One region of the Nocardioides eburneiflavus genome, then DNA from elsewhere that is predicted to be linked to it. Evidence: predicted binding sites of a transcription regulator. Region 1 holds the regulator's gene; each other region holds the start of a gene.
What was found. The regulator LexA, encoded in region 1, represses DNA repair genes until DNA is damaged. The targets are predictions, from matches to a motif close to TCGAACANNTGTTCGA.

Region 1 (6,442 bases):
CCTCGATCTCGCCCGCCGACTTGTCGCATTGCTCGACCACCTCTCCGAGTTCGGCTTCGACGCCGCACTCCGCGTGTGCCGCAGGGCCGGTCAACACGAGCACGCAGACTATGCAGGCGAGAACTTGAAGTCGAACGAGCTGAGACATCACCCGGCCACCTCGGACTTGTCGACCACCTGCCACGACGTTCCGTCGGGTGCGACGGTTATCAGATGAGCCCCTGGGCCACCGGGAAATGACTTCTCCTTACCGCCGGCCCTTTCTGCATATTTTGTAGGCGCAGAGTTCACCTTCACTAGAAACGCACGTCTACTAGTACCGCGCGACCGAATGCTTCGAATTTTCCACCCGTCCCATTCGACGAAGCCTCCTGCTTCGTAGTACTGCTCCACCAGATCAGCAAGCTCGATGCAGGCTCGGCACTTCTGTGACAGCGCTCGGTAGTCCGCCGTATCGCCAGTGTTCTCCATCCGAGCCTCCTCCGAGGCCCACCGCCGGATGAACTCCTCCGGACTCTCCGCCTCCGGCTCCTCAGTCGCCGGCTCCGAGGGCGTCGGGGACGAGCTCGGCGGCTCCGGGATCTTCGGCGTGGGCTCCGGGTCGTCGGAGCACCCCGCCAGCAGGACGGGGACCGCGATGGTGAGCGCGAGTGCGCGGCGTACGTACATGAAGTGCCTTCCCGAGAACAACGTCAGCACCGGGAAACTACCCATTCGGGCGTGGGTCGAACCACCCCCGACGAGGATCTGTGGATAACCCGAGTCCCCCTGCGGTGGCGGAGATTGTGGAGTCCGCGACCCGCTATCCGGCTCACGGACTCCACATTGCTGTCGGGAACCACCGGGCAACCGGTGATTCCCGATGCGGGAAGGACGGTCGCTGCTCGACCACCGAGAACACATGCGCCGAGGGGCGGGCCACCAGGCCCGCCCCTCGGTCTTCCCCTTGGTTCCACCAGCCGGGGTCGAAGCGGCTGATGGAGGCCTCGCGCGTCAGTCGGAGACGACAGGGACGCGGAGCTTCTGGCCGGCGCTGAGGCCGGTGGACTCGAGGGCGTTGAGGCGCTCGATCTCGTTCATCATCGAGCGGACGTCGCCGTCGGCCGCGATCTCGCTGGCGATCCCCCAGAGGGTGTCGCCGGGAGCGACCTGGACGATCTCGGTGGGCGCCGGCTCACCGGACGAGCCCGTGCCGACGGCGCCGCCGGCGAGCATGAAGGCCACGCTGAGCACGAGGAACAGCGAGGTCACGAAGACCACGAGGCGCCCGCGCCGGGTCAGCCGTACGGTCGAGCCGCGGCGGACGGGAACGGGGGCAAAGGCGGGGGCAAGGCTGAGGGTGCTCATGGTGGCCTCCTGGGGAAGATTCAGCCGGATGTCTCTGTCGAGCGAATGTCTAGTCGGACCCACCGACAGTGGCCTGGGCCACCGGGTGTCGATCAGGCGTTCGATCGAACATGTGTACGACGGTAGAGCACCTGTTCGAACAACGCAAGCATCAGGGCGAACAATTGTTCGACGTCCGGACGGCCCCCACGGAGAGGACCAACGGACCTACCCGCACCACCCCGGAGCGACGAGCGTGGAGGCACAGCCACACGACACAAGGAGAGCGAGCCATGTCGCGCAAGAAGGTCCTGGTCCTCGGGGGCAACTTCGGCGGTCTCACCGCCGCCATCACGGTCAAGCACGAGCTGCACGGGGACGTCGACGTGACGGTGGTGTCCTCCTCCGACGAGTTCCTCTTCACCCCGTCGCTGATCTGGGTGCCGTTCGGCAAGCGCACCCGCGCCGACATCACCTTCAAGGTCGGCCCGACGTTCGAGGAGCACGACGTCGAGTTCGTCCACGCCGAGGCCACCGCGATCGACCCCGAGGCCCGGCGCGTCGAGACCACCGCCGGCCCGCAGGACTACGACTACCTCGTCATCGCCACCGGCTACCGCAACCGCTTCGAGGTCATCCCCGGCCTCGGCGAGGGCGGCAACGCGCACACCATCACGACGATGGACGACGCGATCCACGCCGGTGAGGGCTGGCGGCAGTTCCGCGAGAAGCCGGGCGACGTCGTCATCGGCGCGACCCAGGGCGCCGGCTGCTTCGGCGCGGCGTACGAGTTCCTCTTCAACACCAGCTACCAGCTGAAGAAGGCCGGCCTCAAGGACCGCGTGAAGCTCACCTACGTCAGCGCCGAGCCGTTCCTCGGCCACTTCGGCATCGGCGGCCTCCCCCACGGCGAGAGCCTGCTCGGGATGTTCCTCAAGAAGGAGAAGATCGACGCCGTCCTCGACACCGCGATGGACCACGTCGACGAGGGCCGGCTGGTGCTCGCCGACGGGAGCGCGCTCGACTTCGGCTACGCGATGATCATCCCGCCGTTCTCCGGCCAGGAGGTCGTCCGCAACACGCCCAAGCTCGCCGACGACAACGGGTTCGTGAAGGTGCGCGACACCTACCAGAGCGAGGCCTACGACGACGTGTACGCCGTGGGCGTCGCCGCCGCGGTCGACGTCCCGTGGCAGACCCCCACGCCGGTCGGCATCCCCAAGACCGGCTTCCCCACCGAGCAGCAGGCCCACGTCGCGGCGACCAACATCGCCGCCCAGATCAGGGGCGAGGCACCCGACGCGCACAAGGCGTTCGGCGACATCCCGGCGGTCTGCGTGATGGACGCCGGCAACAACGGCGTCATCATCCTCGCCGACAAGATGCTGCCGCCGCGCAAGCACGGCGTGCTGATCCCCGGCCCGCAGGCCCACGCGATGAAGCTCGGCTTCGAGAAGTACTTCCTCTGGAAGATGAAGCACGGCCAGGTACGCCTGCCCTGATCGCGCCCTGCGGTCCACTTGGTGACCCGAGTAGTCGCCGGTCGCACAGCATGCCCCTGCTCGAGCGGACATATGCCCGCTCGAGTGGGCAAGTGGTCGGGCGGGCGCCCGCGCTCAGCCGGCGGCGCGGCGCCGCATCGCGCGGCGCCCCTGCGCCGCGAACAGCGACGCGGCGTGCTGCGTGACGCCCGGGGCGAGCGCGGCGCCGCGGACCACCCCGCCGCGCCAGCCCGGCACGGTCCGCACCACGCGGCGCGAGCCCACGAGGGCGACGGCCGCCTCGGCGACCTCGGCCACGCCGAGGATCGGGCCGCCGGAGTGGGTCAGCTGCGAGCCGAGGCCGTCGGGGTCCTGCGCGGCCAGCATCGCGGTGTCCACCCCGTCGGGGCACAGCGCGTGGACCCGCACCCCGCGGGGGGCCTCGGCGTTGACCGACGCCGACAGCGAGACGACCGCGGCCTTCGTCGCGGCGTACATGCTGTAGCCCGGCACCGGCCCGAGGCCCGACAGCGAGGCGACGTTGACGACGTCTCCCCCGGCCGGCCCGAACGCCGCCAGCGCGGCTCGGGTGCCCCACGTCGTACCGAGCAGGTTGACCTCCACCAGGCGGCGCACCTGCTCGTCCGTCAGCGCGGCCAGGGCGCCGTCGTCACCGACGCCGGCGTTGTTGAACCACGACGTCAGCGCCCCGTGACGGGCCGCCTCCTCCGCGACGAGGACGTGGGAGGCGGGATCGCGTACGTCCTGACCGAGGCCCGCGACCGCGCCGATCTCCGCCGCCGTCGCAGCGGCCGCCCACCCGTCGAGGTCGCCGATGACGACGGCGTGGCCGCGCGCGACCATCAGCTCCGCGATGCCGCGCCCGATCCCGCGCGCTCCACCGGTGACGACGCACGAGGTCTGCATCGCACCGACACTAGCGCCATCCCAGCGACACGCGACTTCGAACAGGTGTTTGATCCTCGGGCCCACCGAGGGCTACGGTGAGCGCACAGCTCCCGCCCGGCGCGGACGGTGGGGGCACCACGCAGTGGAGGACGCCATGGCCAAGCAGGACGACAAGAACGTCATCGAGATGCCCGACGGCCCCCCGGACGCCACCGGGCTGACGCCGCGCCAGCAGCGCGTGCTCGCCACGATCAAGGACTCGATCGAGTCCAAGGGCTACCCGCCGTCGATGCGCGAGATCGGCCAGGCCGTCGGCCTCACGTCGTCGTCCAGCGTGGCCCACCAGCTGCGCGTGCTCGAGGGCAAGGGCTTCCTCAAGCGCGACCCCAACCGTCCCCGCGCCCTGGAGGTGTTCCTCCCCGAGGTGATGGCGGCGCGCCGCTCCCTGTCCCACGGCGAGGAGTCGAGCGTCGACGAGACCGGCATCGGCGACATCGCCCCGACCGCGGTCAACATCCCGGTCGTCGGCCGCATCGCCGCCGGTGGCCCGATCCTCGCCGAGGAGCAGGTCACCGACGTGTTCCCGCTGCCCAAGCAGCTCGTCGGCGACGGCACGCTCTTCCTGCTCGAGGTCTCCGGCGACTCGATGGTCGACGCGGCCATCTGCAACGGCGACTACGTCGTGATCCGCCAGGAGCAGACCGCCACCAACGGCCAGATCGTCGCCGCGCTGATCGAGGGCGAGGCCACGGTCAAGACGTTCCAGCGCAAGGACGGCCACGTCTGGCTGCTGCCGCACAACGACGCCTACGACCCGATCCCGGGCGACGACGCCACGATCCTCGGCGTGGTGACGGCGGTGCTCCGCAGCCTCTGAGAGCCGTAGGGGTGGGACGGGCGTTGAAAGCCCACCACCCGCGGGCCACGATGGCAGCATGAGCGACGCCCGAAACACTGACGCCGAGAAGACCTACGACTACGTCATCGTCGGAGCGGGGGTCGCCGCGGCGAGCGCCGTGAAGGGCATCCGCGCCGAGGACGCCAGCGGCACGATCGGCGTGCTCGGCTCCGAGCCCGCCAAGCCGGTCTACCGGCCCGTGCTCACCAAGGACCTCTGGCTCAAGGACGACGCGACCCTCGAGGGCAGCTCGCTGGCCGGCGACCTCGACGACGACGACGCCGTCGACCTCCTCACCGACACCACCGTCACCGCGATCGACCGCGAGGCCCACGTCGTACGTCTCGCCGACGGCAGCAGCGTCGGCTACGGCAAGCTCCTGCTCGCGACCGGCGCAGAGCCGCGCGTGCTCGGCGTCGACCCCGGCCCGCGCGTCCTCTACTACCGCACCGCCGCCGACTACGAGCGGCTGCGCGCGGTCGCCGCGAAGGGCAGCCACGTCGCGGTCGTCGGCGGCGGCTACATCGGCTCCGAGATCACCTCGGCGCTGATCCAGAACGGCATCGACGTCACCCTCGTCCTCGACCTCGAGGACGTGCAGGAGCAGATGTTCCCGCGCGCCCTGGCCGCCCACCTCACCAAGGAGCTCGCCGACCGCGGCGTGACCATCGTGCACGGCTCGGTCTCGGGTGGCGAGGAGGACGACGGCGGCGTACGGATCCGCCTCGACGACGACTCCCACATCGTCGCCGACGCCGCCGTGATCGGCGTCGGCGTCCTGCCGCGCACCGGGCTCGCCGAGGCCGCCGGCCTCGAGGTCGACAACGGCGTCGTGGTCGACGACCACCTGCGCACCAGCGACCCCGACGTGTACGCCGCGGGCGACGTCGCGTCCTACCCCGACGCCCTCCTCGGCCGCCGCCGGGTCGAGCACGTCGACCACGCCGAGAAGTCCGGCGAGCACGCCGGCAGGGTGATGGCCGGCGCCGATGCGGCGTACGACTACACGCCGTTCTTCTGGTCCGACATCCTCGACGAGGGCTACGAGGCCGTCGGCGAGACCAGCAGCCGCCTCGACCTGGTCGAGGACTGGAAGGACGGCGAGATCGGCACGGGCGTCGTCTACTACCTGAAGTCCGGCCAGGTCCGCGGCGTCGTCCTCTGGAACGTCTGGGACAGCGTCGACAAGGCGCGCGAGGTCATCAAGGAGACCGGCGAGCAGCCGGTCAACGACCCGGAGTCGCTGCGGGGGCGCATCCCGTTCGGCTGAGCGCGCGTGCCGCTGGTCGAGCAGCGAGGCACGAACGTCCCGCTGGTTGAGCAGCGAGGAACGAACGTCCCGTTGGTTGAGCAGCGAGGAACGAGCGTGTCGAAACCAAGGCCTCGACTCGCTCGGTTTCGACACGGGCGCTGCGCGCCCTGCTCAACCAGCGGCCAAAGCCGCCGGACGACCGAACGTCCCGCTGGTTGAGCAGCGAGGAACGAGCGTGTCGGAACCAAGGCCTCGACTCGCCTCGGTTTCGACACGGGCGCTGCGCGCCCTGCTCAACCAGCGGCCAAAGCCGCCGGACGACCGAACGTCCCGCTGGTTGAGCAGCGAGGAACGAGCGTGTCGGAACCAAGGCCTCGACTCGCCTCGGTTTCGACACGGGCGCTGGGCGCCCTGCTCAACCAGCGGCCAAGCGGGGGTTTCGACACGGGCGCTGCGCGCCCTGCTCAACCAGCGGCCAAGCGGGGGTTTCGACACGGGCGCTGGGCGCCCTGCTCAACCAGCGGCCAAGCGGGGCGTAATCCCGGCGCGGGTGCGTCGTTGAACCACCCGTGACCC
Region 2 (6,442 bases), 720 kb from region 1:
CCAAGGCCTACACCGACTCGCGGATCCAGACGATCTACGGCGGGACGACCGAGATCCAGAAGGAGATCATCGGGCGGATGCTGGGGCTGTAGCCGCGCGCCCTCGTCGACCGGGTGAGGCGATCCGGGCCCTGAACGTCCGCATCCGGCCCTACCCTGTCGGCCATGACCGACTTCACCGAGCAGGATCTCTCGGACTCCCGCTTCGAGAAGGTGCTCCTGCGGCGGGCGACCTTCCACGACGTGTCCCTGGCAGGGTCGTCCTTCACCGACGTCGACCTCAGCGGCGTACGCATCAGTGCCGCCCAGCTCGACAAGGTGCGGATGTCCGGCGTCGAGGTCCCTGACCTCGAGATCGGCGGCGAGGTGGGCCGGCTGGTCGTCAACGGCGTCGACGTCGCCCCCCTCGTCGAGGCCGAGCTCGACCGGCGCCACCCCGAGCGGGCGGCGATGCGGCCGACGACGGCCGACGGCTTCCGGGAGGCCTTTGCGATCCTCGACCGGCTCTGGGGCGAGACGCTCGACAAGGCCCGGGTGCTGCCACCGGAGATGTTGCACGAGCAGGTCGACGGCGAGTGGTCCTTCACCCAGACGCTGCGCCACCTCGGGTTCGCCCACGCCTGCTGGATCAGCGGCGTCGTCTACGGCTTCCCCTCGCCGTGGCACCCCCTCGACCTGCCCTGGGACGAGGCGCCGGTCCACGAGGGCGTCCCGTGGGAGCGGCGTGCGCGCCCGGAGCTGCACGAGGTGCTCGCGCTTCGTCGCCAGCGGCGGGCGACGGTGGCGGAGCTGCTCGAGCGCATGGACGACGCCGGCCTCGCCCGGCAGGTCACCTCGGCGACGCCCTTCCTCCGCGACGCCGAGGACCTGACCGTCGGCCACTGCCTGCGCGTGGTGCTCAACGAGGAGTGGCAGCACCGGCTCTACGCCGAGCGTGACCTCGCGGTGCTGGCGACGCGCTGATGCGGGCCGCCGGCGGGTTCGGGCATCACTGCCGTGCGGCGGCGAACCTGGACCGGTAGCGGCCCGGCGAGATCCCGACCTCCTGCGTGAAGGCCGCACGGAAGGTCACCGGCGAGCCGTAGCCCACGTCGAAGGCGATGTGGTCGACCGTCAGCTCCGTGGCCTCGAGCAGCTCCTTCGCGGCGGCGATCCGTTCCGACCCGACCCAGCGCATGGGGGTCGTTCCGACGTCGCGGTCGAAGCGACGGGCGAGGGTGCGGGGCGAGAGACCCTGCACACCCGCGAGCTCCGCCAGGGTGACCGGTCGGCGGAGGTCCTCGCGCAGCCAGGCGCGCAGGTCGTCCAGCCAGGCCGCGTCGTCCTCGAGTGGTTCCGCACGGACGTACTGCGCCTGGTCGCCGTCGCGGTGCGAGGCGATGACGAGCGACCGGGCCCGGGCGTTGGCGGCGCGCTCGCCGTGGTCGAGCCGGATGAGGTGCAGGCAGAGGTCGAGCCCCGCGGCCGAGCCCGCGCTGGTGAAGACGCCGTCGTCCTCGACGTACAGCGCGCGGGCGTCGACGTCGACGTCGGGGTACGTCCGCTGCAGCAGCGCCGCGTGACGCCAGTGCGTCGTAGCACGACGACCGTCGAGCAGCCCGGCCTCGGCGAGGGCGAACGTGCCCGTGCACAGCGACACCATGCGTGCCCCACGCGCGGCCGCACGGCGGAGCTCGGCGACTGCCCGACGTCCGACAGGTCGCCCGGGTGGCACGGCCGGCACCAGGACCGTGTCGCCGTCGGCCAGCGCCGACAGCGGACGGTCCGGCGTGAGCCGGGCGCCGGTGTGGGTCCGGACACCCCGCTGGTCGCCACACGTCGTCACGTCGTATAGCGGGCCGCGGCCGGGATCCCAGTCGTAGCCCAAGGCCTCGAGCGGCATGCCGATCTCGAAGAGGGTCATGCCGTCGAGCAGCGGGATCGCGACGGTGGGACGTGCCATGTGGCAAGAATCTATCAGTATGTGTCGATCTTGCCACTGCTTCTCGAGCCGACGGACGAGCAGTCTGGAGTCATGCACCTCGCACCGGACACCACCGTCACCGGCTCCGACCGCCAGCTCGCACGCCTCTTCCTCCGCTCCGCCTGGCGCGCCGCCCGGCAGATGTTCTGGGGCATCGACGCAGCGTCGAGGCTGCGTCACGGCATGGACGTACCGGCCGACCACGGCGCGCGTCGCGAACCGTCCGTCACGTGCTCGGCGCACCGGCCGCGCTGAGCCGCTCGGCCAGCGCCCGCCCGAGCCGGGTGCCGGAGAGCCACGCGGTCTCGACCTTGGGCGTCACGCCCCAGCCGTCGCCGCAGACACCGACCAGCCGGTCGCCGTCGACGAGCGCGAAGGGGTCCCTGCGCTCGCCGACGGGGCGGGCGTACGTCCAGCGGTGGAGGTGGACGTCCTCGGGCTCGCCGAGGTCGAGGATCCGCCTCAACGCCCGCAGCACGTCCGGAGCGGCGCCGGCCGGGTCCTCGAGGTGGCGCGCCGCGAGCGCGGGAGTCGTGTGGGCGACCAGCACGGGTGCGCCGTCACCGCGGCGACGACCGTCGTCGGCGATCCAGCCGAGGTCGGGGTCTCCGTTGACGAAGACCCCGTCCAGGTCCCAACTGCGGTCGGCCCAGCGGGCGGCCACGGCGATCACCGGCTCCCACTCTCGGTCGAGCGACTGCGCGACCGGGTGCCCACCCACGAGGCGCCGGGCCTGCGGGTCCGGCATGGCCAGCACGACGACGTCCGCGTCGATCTCCTCCAGCGACTCGACCTCTCGCCGCTCGGCCGCCAGGCCCGAGGCGAGGTCCTCGACCAGTGACCGCAGCCCGCGCGTCGCACCCCACCGCATCGGCCCGCGCGTCGAGTCGCGCGCCCCGTCGCCGAGGACGGTGAACGTGTCGGTCCACTCGCGGGCCAGCCCACGGCCGGCCCAGTCGTCGACGACGGCGCCGAACCCGGCGTCCGACACGGTGAAGTAGGAGGCGCCCAGGTCGACGCGGCGCTCCCACAGGGTCCGCGACGCCATCCTCCCGCCGGGCACGTGGCCGCGGTCGACGAGGCGTACGCCGATGCCTGCGGCCTTCAGCTCGCGGGCGCAGGCGACGCCGGACAGCCCGGCGCCGACGACGACCACGTCGCCCCGGTCGCTCACGACCGGGACTCCAGCACGGCGGCGGCGGCGCGCTGCCCGCTGACCAGCGCGCCCTGGTTCGACCAGGTGTCGCGGTGGTCGCCGCACACGAGCACGTCGCCGTGCCGCACCGGACGGGCGGCGGTGTCGGGCACCGGCTGCGCCGGGAGGGCGTGCGGGACGTCGTGGCGCGCGACGACCTCCCACCCGGAGGTGGTGGTCCCGAGCAGCTCGCCGGCATCGCGCCGCATCGACGCCTCGTCGGTGTCGCGGCCGGGGCCGAGGAGGGCGGAGCCCTGGACGAGGTGCCGCCCATGGTCGACGAGGAAGCCGTCGACGCGGCCGGTGCGGATGCGGCCGGTGCGGATGCGGCCGGTCCGGATGCGGCCGCCGACGCGGTCGGAGGCCTCGAGGACCACCACGTCGCGACCCGCGTCCGTCAGCGCGTGGGCGCACCGCAACCCGGCCAGGCCGGCACCCACGACCACCACCTCGGCTCTCATGCGGTGAATCTAGGCGAGGCCGTCACACAGACCGACGAGAGCTCGCACTCGTTCGTCGAACACGGTTGCGAATACTGTCCGACGCGTTTAGAATGGACCCACGCTGAAGAGGTCCAGGGCCCTAGGGTGATCGTCCAACCCGGGCTCTGGCTGGACGCAGCGAGTTGCGAGGGTGAGTAATAGCCCCCCGGGGGGCCTCCAGGAGCGACGACCGTTGACCAGCCGCGCGTGTGCGCGGCATGGGACCCGTCGTCGAGAGGAGGCCTGGTGGTGATCCAGCCCAGCGTGACCCACCCCATCGTCGCTGCCGCCACCGACGTACGCGCGTCGCTCAAGGCCGTCGCCGACGCCAACCCGACGTTCATGAGCGTCGACGACAAGGCCGTCGCGCTGCGCGAGCTCGTGGCCGCCGAGTCGCAGCTTGCCGAGCTGCGGCTGCGGGTCCTGGGCGACGCCGGCGACCTCGCCGAGCAGGCGGCCGCCAAGGACGCCGCGGGTTGGTTGGCGCACCACACGCGCACCCGGTTCGCCGACGCCCGTGCCGACCTTCACCTGGCCCATGCGCTGGACCGCGAGCGCCCGAGGCTCGCCGCGGCGATGCGCGAGGGCGCCGTGACGCTCGCGCAGGCTCATGTCATCCACCGCGTGCTCGGCGCGCTGCCGGAGGTGGTCGACGCCGACACGGTCGCCCGCGCCGAGGTGCACCTGGTGGCCCAGGCCGCGGAGTTCGGTCCCAAGGAGCTGGGCCGGATCGGGCGCCGGATCCTCGACGTCGTCGCCCCGGACATCGCCGAGGCCGCCGAAGCTGCCAGGCTGGCCGATCTCGAAGCCCACGCTGCCGACCAGACCCGCCTCACCATGCGCCGCCTCGGCGACGGCACCACGCGCATCTCATCCCGCGTCCCCGACGCCAGCGCGACACGGCTCGCGACCTACCTCGAGGCCTTCACCAGTCCCCGGGTCGACCGGCCCCAGGACGACCGGGACGCGCCGGGCGCACCGCAGGTGGCGCCTGGCCCGCTGGCGACGGCCCACGACCCGGTGGCGCGTCTCGCGTACCCGAAGCGAATGGGCCAGGCGCTCATCCAGCTCCTCGAGACCCTCGATCCCACGCGCCTGCCGCTCCACGGCGGCGACGCCACGACCGTGGTCGTCACCATCGACTTCGAAACCCTCAAGACCGACCTCGCCGCCGCCGACCTCATCGGCGCCGGACTCGTCCCCGGCGACGACCTCACCGGCGACCGCCTCAGCGCCGCCCAGGCACGCCGGCTCGCCTGCACCGCCAAGATCCTGCCCGTCGTCCTCGGCGGCGACAGCCTCCCGCTCGACCTCGGCCGGACACGGCGACTCTTCAGCCCCGCGCAGCGCAAGGCGATGCTGGTCCGCGACCGCACCTGCCGCGCCGAGGGCTGCGACGTCCCCGGCACCTGGTGCGAGGCCCACCACCTCGACCCCTGGCACACCGGCGGGCGTACCGACATCACCGACGGGGCACTGCTGTGCAGCCACCACCACCACCGCATCCACGACCACGCCTTCCGCACCGACCGGCTCGCCAACGGCGACTTCCGGTTCCACCGACGCAGGTAGCGCGGACGAGGCCCCTAGGTCACTACGGGTCGAGGCCTGGTGTGCTCATCTGGCGTGGGCCGGATGCGCCGCGATGCGCCCAGATTGCATGGGCAGGGCGCACCGCGTCTCGGACGGGTCTCGATCGAGGACCCGCAACTCTTGGGAGAGCCCCGCTTTCTGCTCACGGTACGTGATCAGCACGGGCGTGCCGATCCCCTCCGCCTTCCTGGCCACTGTGGCTTGGAACGCTTTCAGCGTGCCGGCCGCAGAGAGTCGGAAAGCCTTGTGTGGAGCTAGAGGGTCAGCGGTCAACGCCGGCGTGAGGGCGCGGTCGTGAGGTACCAGCGCCTCGACCCACGCTGCCCACTCGGCAGTCGTCGGCAGCGCATGCTCCTCTCCCAACTCCGACAGCTCGTCCTCGAGGCGATGCCTTGTCGACAACAGTCGTGCCTCGCGCTCGTGTCGGAGATGATCGAGGGGCCGACGCGATTGAGCGCCGCTCCAACGGCTCCGTCGTTCGCCCCCCGAACCATGGCGCTCAGAGAGTTTCCGTGCTGCAGGGCACGTACGTACGCGCGGTCCGGTCGACTTGCTTCTGCCCCGGGGCATGAGCCCGGGGGGCAGAAACGCACGCGTGGGCCGGAACGATCGCACCCTGCGGATTGGACGCTAGCCCTCCCGGAATCGTCCAGCAGCCGGAGGTTGACCAAATTATGGCATTCACTTCGCAACGGTCGCGGCGCACAGTGACAGGTGGGGGCTTTCCCGACCGGAGGATCCCATGCGTCTGATCACCCCAATCATCTCTGCCGTCCTCGTCTCGGTGCTCGTCGCTCCCGCGGTCGCCGCTCCCGCGGTCGCCGCTCCGCGACCTTCGTCCATTCCGATCCCGGACGACTTCCAGCCGGAAGGGATCGCGGTCGGCGAGGGCAACTCCTTCTACGTCGGGTCGCTGCGCGACGGCGACATCTATCGCGGGGACCTGCGCAGCGGGGACGGGGCACCGTGGGTCGACAACCATGCTGATGACGGCCGGGTGGCTGTGGGCATGCGGGTCGACAAGGCCAGGGACTGGCTCGTCGTCGCCGGCGGCCCGACTGGTCACGCTTGGGTGTACGACACCGACGACGGGACGACCGTCGCTGACCTCGTCCTCGGCCCGCCCGGCGCCACGTTCTCCAACGACGTCGCCATCACCGGTGAGGCTCTCTACTTCACCGACACGTTCGCGCCGAGGATCTACAAGGTG
Region 3 (6,442 bases), 2.7 Mb from region 1:
GGTGAGGCCGAGGTGGTGCCACGCGGCCGGCGTCGCGACCCGACCCCGCGGGGTGCGGGCGAGCATGCCCATCCGGACGAGGAAGGGCTCGGCGACCTCCTCGACCGTCTCGCGCTCCTCGCCGACGGCCACGGCCAGGGTCGACACACCGACCGGCCCTCCGCCGAAGCGGCGGCAGAGCACGTCGAGCACCGCCCGGTCGAGCCGGTCGAGGCCGGACTCGTCGACCTCGAACAGGTCGAGGGCGGCCTGCGCGACCGGCAGGCTCAGCACCCCGTCGGCGCGGACCTGGGCGTAGTCGCGGACCCGGCGCAGCAGCCGGTTGGCGATGCGGGGCGTGCCGCGGGAACGCGACGCGATCTCGCCGGAGCCCTCCGCGGTCAGGTGCACCCCGAGCAGCCCAGCGGAGCGGTGCACGATCTGGTCGAGCTCGTGGGGCTCGTAGAACTCGAGGTGGGCGGTGAACCCGAACCGGTCGCGCAGCGGGCCCGGCAGCAGGCCGGCCCGGGTCGTGGCGCCGACGAGCGTGAAGGGTGGGATCTCGAGCGGGATCGCCGTGGCGCCCGGCCCCTTGCCGATGACCACGTCGACCCGGAAGTCCTCCATGGCCATGTAGAGCATCTCCTCGGCCGGACGAGACATCCGGTGGATCTCGTCGACGAAGAGCACGTCGCCCTCGTTGAGGCCGGAGAGGATGGCGGCGAGGTCGCCGGCGTGGGTGATCGCGGGGCCGCTCGTGAGCCGCAGCGGGGTGCTCATCTCGGCGGCGATGATCATCGCGAGCGTGGTCTTGCCGAGGCCGGGCGGACCGGACAGCAGCACGTGGTCGGGGGCGCGGCCCCGGCGGCGGGCGGCCTCGAGGACCAGCCCGAGCTGGTCGCGTACGCGTGCCTGTCCGACGACCTCGTCGAGGGTCTTGGGGCGCAGGGCCGCCTCGACCGCGCGCTCGTCGCCGTCGGCCTCGGCGTCGGTGAGTCGCTGGAGGTGGCTGAGCTCCGCCCCGGAGAGCTCCGTCTCGTCGTAGGTGTCCTCGTCGGTGTCGTCCCAGTTCATCGTCGGCCCCGCCTCAGGCCTTGCTCAGCGTCCGGAGGGCCGCGCGCAGCAGCGCGCCGACGTCGGGCGTGTCGCCCGCCTCGGGCGCGACGGCGTCGACGGCCTTCTCCGACTCCTTGGCCGACCAGCCGAGACCGATCAGGCCCTGCTGGACCTGGTCGCGCCACGGCGCCGCCGGGGTCGCGGCAGCGGCCGGGTGGTGGACGCCGACCGGCGGGCCGACCCGGTCCTTGAGCTCGAGGATGATCCGCTGGGCGCCCTTCTGGCCGATGCCGGGGACGCGGGTGAGCGCCTTGACGTCCTCGGTGGTGATGGCGCGACGCACGTCGTCGGGGCTCATCACCGCGACGATCGCCTGGGCGACCTTGGGACCGACGCCGGAGGCGGTCTGGGCGATCTCGAAGATCTGCTTCTCGTCGTCGTCGACGAAGCCGAAGATCGTCAGGCTGTCCTCGCGCACGACCATGCTCGTCGGCAGCGTGGCCGTCCTGCCGACGCGCAGGGTGGCGAGGGTGCCGGGGGTGCACATGAGCTCGAGGCCGACACCTCCGACCTCGAGGACGGCGCTGTTGAGGGTGACGGCGGCGACCTCGCCGCGGACGAACGCGATCATCGGGTCCTCACTGGATAGCTGGTGCGGCGGGGGCCGGCCTGGGCGGCGGCCGCGTCGATGCGGGCCTGGGCTCCCCCGCGCCAGACGTGGGTGATGGCGAGGGCGAGCGCGTCGGCGGCGTCCGCGGGCCTGGGCAGCTCGGTCAGGCGGAGGATGCGGACGACCATGGCACCGACCTGCGCCTTGTCGGCCCGGCCGTTGCCGGAGACGGCAGCCTTGACCTCGCTGGGCGTGTGCATCGCGATCGGCAGGCCGCGGCGCGCGGCGACGACGAGCGCGATGCCGCTGGCCTGCGCCGTGCCCATGATGGTGCTGGAGTCGGAGCGCGCGAAGACCCGCTCGACCGCGACCGCGTCGGGGCGGTGCTCCTCGATCCAGGCGTCGAGGCCCTTCTCGATGGTGACCAGTCGCTCGGCGATCGGCAGGCCGGCGCTGGTGCGGACGACGCCGACGTCGACCATCGTCAGCGGCCGGCCGACGGTGCCGTCGACGACGCCGACCCCGCAACGGGTCAGTCCGGGATCGATGCCGAGCACCCGCACGCCACTCCCCTTCCGTCGACCCGCCAGCCCTGCCCGTCCGAACATGTGTTCGTGCGCCACGCTAACCCGCCGCGGGGGCGGGAGGGCGTACGACACGCGGTGCACGCTGTGACGAGGGGCCCCGCCTCAGGCGTCGGCGGACTCGAGCTCGGCCATCACGTCGGCCGGGATGTCGACGTTGGTGAAGACGTCCTGCACGTCGTCGAGGTCCTCGAGGGCGTCGACGAGGCGCATGACCTTGCCGGCGCCGTCGGCGTCGACCGGGATCTCGAGGCTGGCGACCCACTCCACGTCGGCGGAGTCGTAGTCGATGCCGGCGCCCTGGAGGGCCGTACGGACGGCGACCACGTCGGTGGCCTCGCTCTGCACCTCGAAGGCCTCGTCGAGGTCACTGACCTCCTCGGCGCCGGCGTCGAGGGTCGCCTCGAGGACGTCGTCCTCGGTGACGTCACGCACCGTGCCGTCGTGGTCCTGCGACTTCGGGACCATGATGACGCCCTTGCGGGTGAACAGGCGCGAGACCGAGCCGGGGTCGGCCATGGTGCCGCCGTTGCGGGTGACGGCGGTGCGGACCTCCATCGCGGCACGGTTCTTGTTGTCGGTGAGGCACTCGACGAGGAAGGCGACGCCCTGCGGGCCGTAGACCTCGTAGGAGATGCCCTGGTAGTCGACGCCGCCGGACTCGGCACCGGAGCCACGCTTGACCGCCGAGTCGATGTTCTTGTTGGGGACCGAGCTCTTCTTGGCCTTCTGGATGGCGTCGTAGAGGGTCGGGTTGCCGGCGGGGTCGCCGCCGCCCTGCTTCGCCGCGACCTCGATGTTCTTGATGAGCTTGGCGAAGAGCTTGCCGCGCTTGGCATCGATCGCGGCCTTCTTGTGCTTGGTCGTTGCCCACTTGGAGTGGCCTGACATGAGTCCCTCTATCTGTCGCAGATCTGGTGCAGTTTCGCGGCCGTACGTCAGATGGCCGAGCGCACCAGGTCCACGAACATGCCGTGGATCCGGTGGTCGCTGCCGACCTCAGGGTGGAACGAGGTCGCCATCAGGGGGCCTTGACGGACCGCGACGATCCTACCCGCGGCCGGTCCGTCCTCGACCCGAGCCAGCACCTCCACGTCGCCCTCGACCGACTCGACCCACGGCGCACGGATGAACACCGCGCGCACCGGCTCGGCCAGGCCCTCGACGTGGAGGTCCTCCTCGAAGGAGTCGACCTGGCGGCCGAACGCGTTGCGCCGCACCGTGATGTGCAGCCCGCCGATCGACTCCTGCCCGGCTGCGCCGTCCTCGATCCGGTCGGCCAGCATGATCATGCCCGCGCAGGTGCCGAAGGCCGGCAGGCCGTCCCGGACGGCCTCGCGCAGCGGCTCGAGGAGGTCGAAGATCCGGGCGAGCTTGACCATGGTGGTCGACTCGCCGCCGGGGATGACGAGGCCGTCGCACGCGGCGAGCTCGGCGGGACGGCGTACGGACACGGGGTCGGCGCCCAGGTCGCGGAGGGCGGCGAGGTGCTCGCGCACGTCGCCCTGCAGGGCGAGGACGCCGATGACGGGGTTCACGAACGCCGATCCTAGGACCGGGCACCGACCGTAGGCTCAGTGCCCATGAGGTCCTTCCGACCGGCCGCCCTCCTCCGACCGGCCACGATGGGCGCCGCCGCCCTCGCCCTGGCGCTCGTGGCCGCGAGCACGCCCCCGGCCGGCGCCGCCCCGGCGACCGACAGGGCCGGGACCGTGGACGGGTGGACCGTGCGTACGCCGTCCGCGCTGGGCTTGCGCGGCGCGCCGATCCGCCGGGGAGCGGCGCAGGCGGCACGCCTGGACTCGACCTGCTTCGCCGTGCTCCGCCACGGCAGGCTCGCCCGCGACTGGAACTGGCGCCTGGCGCGCGACGAGCCCCGCGAGGTCTTCTCGATCACCAAGTCGGTGACCGCCACCCTGGTCGGCATCGCGGTGCGCGACGGCGACCTGCGCCTCGACGACCGCGTCTCGCGCTGGGTCCCGCAGTGGCGCGGCACGGCGTCGGAGGCGGTGACGGTGCGCCACCTGCTGTCCAACGACAGCGGCCGGTTCTGGTCGTTCGAGTCGGACTACACCGGGCTGCTGTCGGCCAGGAGCCGCACGAGGTACGCCGTCTCGCTGCCCCAGCAGTACCCGCCCGGCAGCGCGTGGGCGTACAACAACGCGGCGATCCAGGTGCTCGAGGCCGTGCTCGAGCGGGCGACCGGGAGGCCGGTCGCGGCGTTCGCGCGGGACCGCCTCTTCGAGCCGCTCGGCATGACCCACTCGGAGCTCGTCACCGACCGCGCCGACGACGCAGCGGTCTTCTACGGCATGCGGACCACCTGCCTCGACCTGGCCCGCCTCGGCCGCCTCTACCTCGGCGAAGGCGCGGTCGACGGCCGCCGGCTGCTCGGCAGGTCCTACGTACGCGGCGCCGTGGGGCGCTCGTCGACGGAGCACAACGCCGCCTACGGCCACCTGTGGTGGTTGAACCGCCCGGGCGCGCTGCGTGGCGCCACCGACCCGGTGGACGCCCAGGGGCAACCGTTGCGTCCGGTCACCGGCCAGCTCGCTCCGGATGCGCCGGAGGAGCTGTACGCCGCGCTGGGCTTCGGCGGCCAGGTGCTGCTGGTCGACCCGACGACCCGGACGATGGTGGTCCGCCTCGGCCTCCCCGCCCAGCCGGGCGAGGAGGCGTACGGATTCACGGACGCAGCGCGGGTGCTGACCCGGGCCCTGCGTTGACCGCTAGCGTCTGATGGCTACCAGCCGCGCTCGGCCAGGCGGTGGGGCTGCGGGATCTCGTCGACGTTGATGCCCACCATGGCCTCGCCGAGCCCACGCGAGACCTTCGCGACCACGTCGGGGTCGTCGAAGAACGTGGTCGCCTTGACGATCGCCTCGGCGCGCTCGGCCGGGTTGCCCGACTTGAAGATGCCGGAGCCGACGAAGACGCCCTCGGCGCCGAGCTGCATCATCATCGCGGCGTCGGCCGGGGTGGCGATGCCGCCGGCGGTGAAGAGGACGACCGGGAGCTTGCCCGCGGCGGCGACCTCCTTGACCAGCTCGAAGGGGGCCTGCAGCTCCTTGGCTGCGACGTAGAGCTCGTCCTCGGACATGCTGTGCAGCCGGCGCAGCTCACCACCGATGGTGCGCATGTGCATCACCGCGTTGGACACGTCGCCGGTGCCGGCCTCGCCCTTGGAGCGGATCATCGCCGCGCCCTCGGTGATGCGGCGCAGCGCCTCGCCCAGGTTGGTCGCACCGCACACGAACGGGACGGTGAACTTCCACTTGTCGATGTGGTTGGCGTAGTCGGCCGGGGTCAGCACCTCGGACTCGTCGATGTAGTCCACGCCGAGGGACTGCAGGACCTGCGCCTCGGCGAAGTGGCCGATGCGGGCCTTGGCCATCACCGGGATCGAGACGGCCTCGATGATGGAGTCGATCATGTCGGGGTCGCTCATCCGCGACACGCCGCCCTGGGCGCGGATGTCGGCCGGGACGCGCTCGAGGGCCATCACGGCCACGGCGCCGGCGTCCTCGGCGATCTTCGCCTGCTCGGCGGTGACGACGTCCATGATCACGCCGCCCTTGAGCATCTCGGCCATGCCGCGCTTGACGCGGCTCGTGCCGTGCTCGATGGGGGTCTCGGAGGACGTCTCGGAAAGCGTCTGGGGGGTGTGCTCAGCCATGCCCTGATCGTAGTGCTGACTCATCCCAAAGGATGCATCGGTCTCAGGCCTGGGCGGCCGCCCGCGCGAGGGCCTGGCGGCGTACGACCCAGATGCGCTGGGCCACGGTCACGGTGGCCGCGACGGCCAGCGCCCAGAGGGCGACCTCGAGCAGGATCCACAGGTCGAGGACGTCGGCGAAGAAGGCGGGGACGAGCATGCCGACGAGTCGGTCGGGACGCTCCGCGATGCCGACCTTGGCGTCGTAGCCGAGGTGGTCGGCCTTGGCCCGGGCGTACGACGTGACCGCGCCCATGACCAGGATGACGAGGGTCAGCACGAGGTAGAGGTGGCTCTCGCGGTGCCAGGCGAAGAAGAGGGCCAGCCCCCCGAACAGGGCTCCGTCGGCGATCCGGTCGAGGGTGGAGTCGAGGAAGGCGCCGAAGTCGTCCTTGCGGCCGACCTTGCGGGCCATCGCGCCGTCGACCAGGTCGCTGAAGACGAAGGCGGTGATGAAGAGGACACCCTGCCAGACCCAGCCCTGGGAGAAGAAGTAGA

Region 2: EXE59_RS11160 (HNH endonuclease signature motif containing protein) is a predicted target of LexA. The motif match lies at 3,674-3,689, and genes of this name have one in related genera.
Region 3: ruvC (crossover junction endodeoxyribonuclease RuvC) is a predicted target of LexA. The motif match lies at 2,246-2,261, and genes of this name have one in related genera.

The regions. Positions count from the first base shown of each region.
Region 1 covers NZ_SRRO01000001.1:1,652,931-1,659,372, reverse strand. The annotation lists gene EXE59_RS07800 (PKD domain-containing protein) at 1-148, opposite strand, end outside; gene EXE59_RS07795 (hypothetical protein) at 148-699, opposite strand; gene EXE59_RS07790 (LysM peptidoglycan-binding domain-containing protein) at 994-1,347, opposite strand; gene EXE59_RS07785 (NAD(P)/FAD-dependent oxidoreductase) at 1,620-2,828, shown strand; gene EXE59_RS07780 (SDR family NAD(P)-dependent oxidoreductase) at 2,943-3,734, opposite strand; gene lexA (transcriptional repressor LexA) at 3,871-4,593, shown strand; gene EXE59_RS07770 (NAD(P)/FAD-dependent oxidoreductase) at 4,652-5,884, shown strand; gene EXE59_RS07765 (alkaline phosphatase D family protein) at 6,436-6,442, shown strand, end outside.
Region 2 covers NZ_SRRO01000001.1:2,377,815-2,384,256, reverse strand. The annotation lists gene EXE59_RS11190 (acyl-CoA dehydrogenase family protein) at 1-92, shown strand, start outside; gene EXE59_RS11185 (DinB family protein) at 165-962, shown strand; gene EXE59_RS11180 (GlxA family transcriptional regulator) at 988-1,941, opposite strand; gene EXE59_RS11175 (hypothetical protein) at 2,014-2,217, shown strand; gene EXE59_RS11170 (NAD(P)/FAD-dependent oxidoreductase) at 2,189-3,136, opposite strand; gene EXE59_RS24830 (FAD-dependent oxidoreductase) at 3,133-3,618, opposite strand; gene EXE59_RS11160 (HNH endonuclease signature motif containing protein) at 3,889-5,211, shown strand; gene EXE59_RS11155 (SMP-30/gluconolactonase/LRE family protein) at 5,975-6,442, shown strand, end outside.
Region 3 covers NZ_SRRO01000001.1:4,315,787-4,322,228, forward strand. The annotation lists gene ruvB (Holliday junction branch migration DNA helicase RuvB) at 1-1,053, opposite strand, end outside; gene ruvA (Holliday junction branch migration protein RuvA) at 1,067-1,666, opposite strand; gene ruvC (crossover junction endodeoxyribonuclease RuvC) at 1,663-2,208, opposite strand; gene EXE59_RS20275 (YebC/PmpR family DNA-binding transcriptional regulator) at 2,335-3,120, opposite strand; gene pdxT (pyridoxal 5'-phosphate synthase glutaminase subunit PdxT) at 3,168-3,767, opposite strand; gene EXE59_RS20285 (serine hydrolase domain-containing protein) at 3,813-4,955, shown strand; gene pdxS (pyridoxal 5'-phosphate synthase lyase subunit PdxS) at 4,973-5,905, opposite strand; gene pgsA (phosphatidylinositol phosphate synthase) at 5,949-6,442, opposite strand, start outside.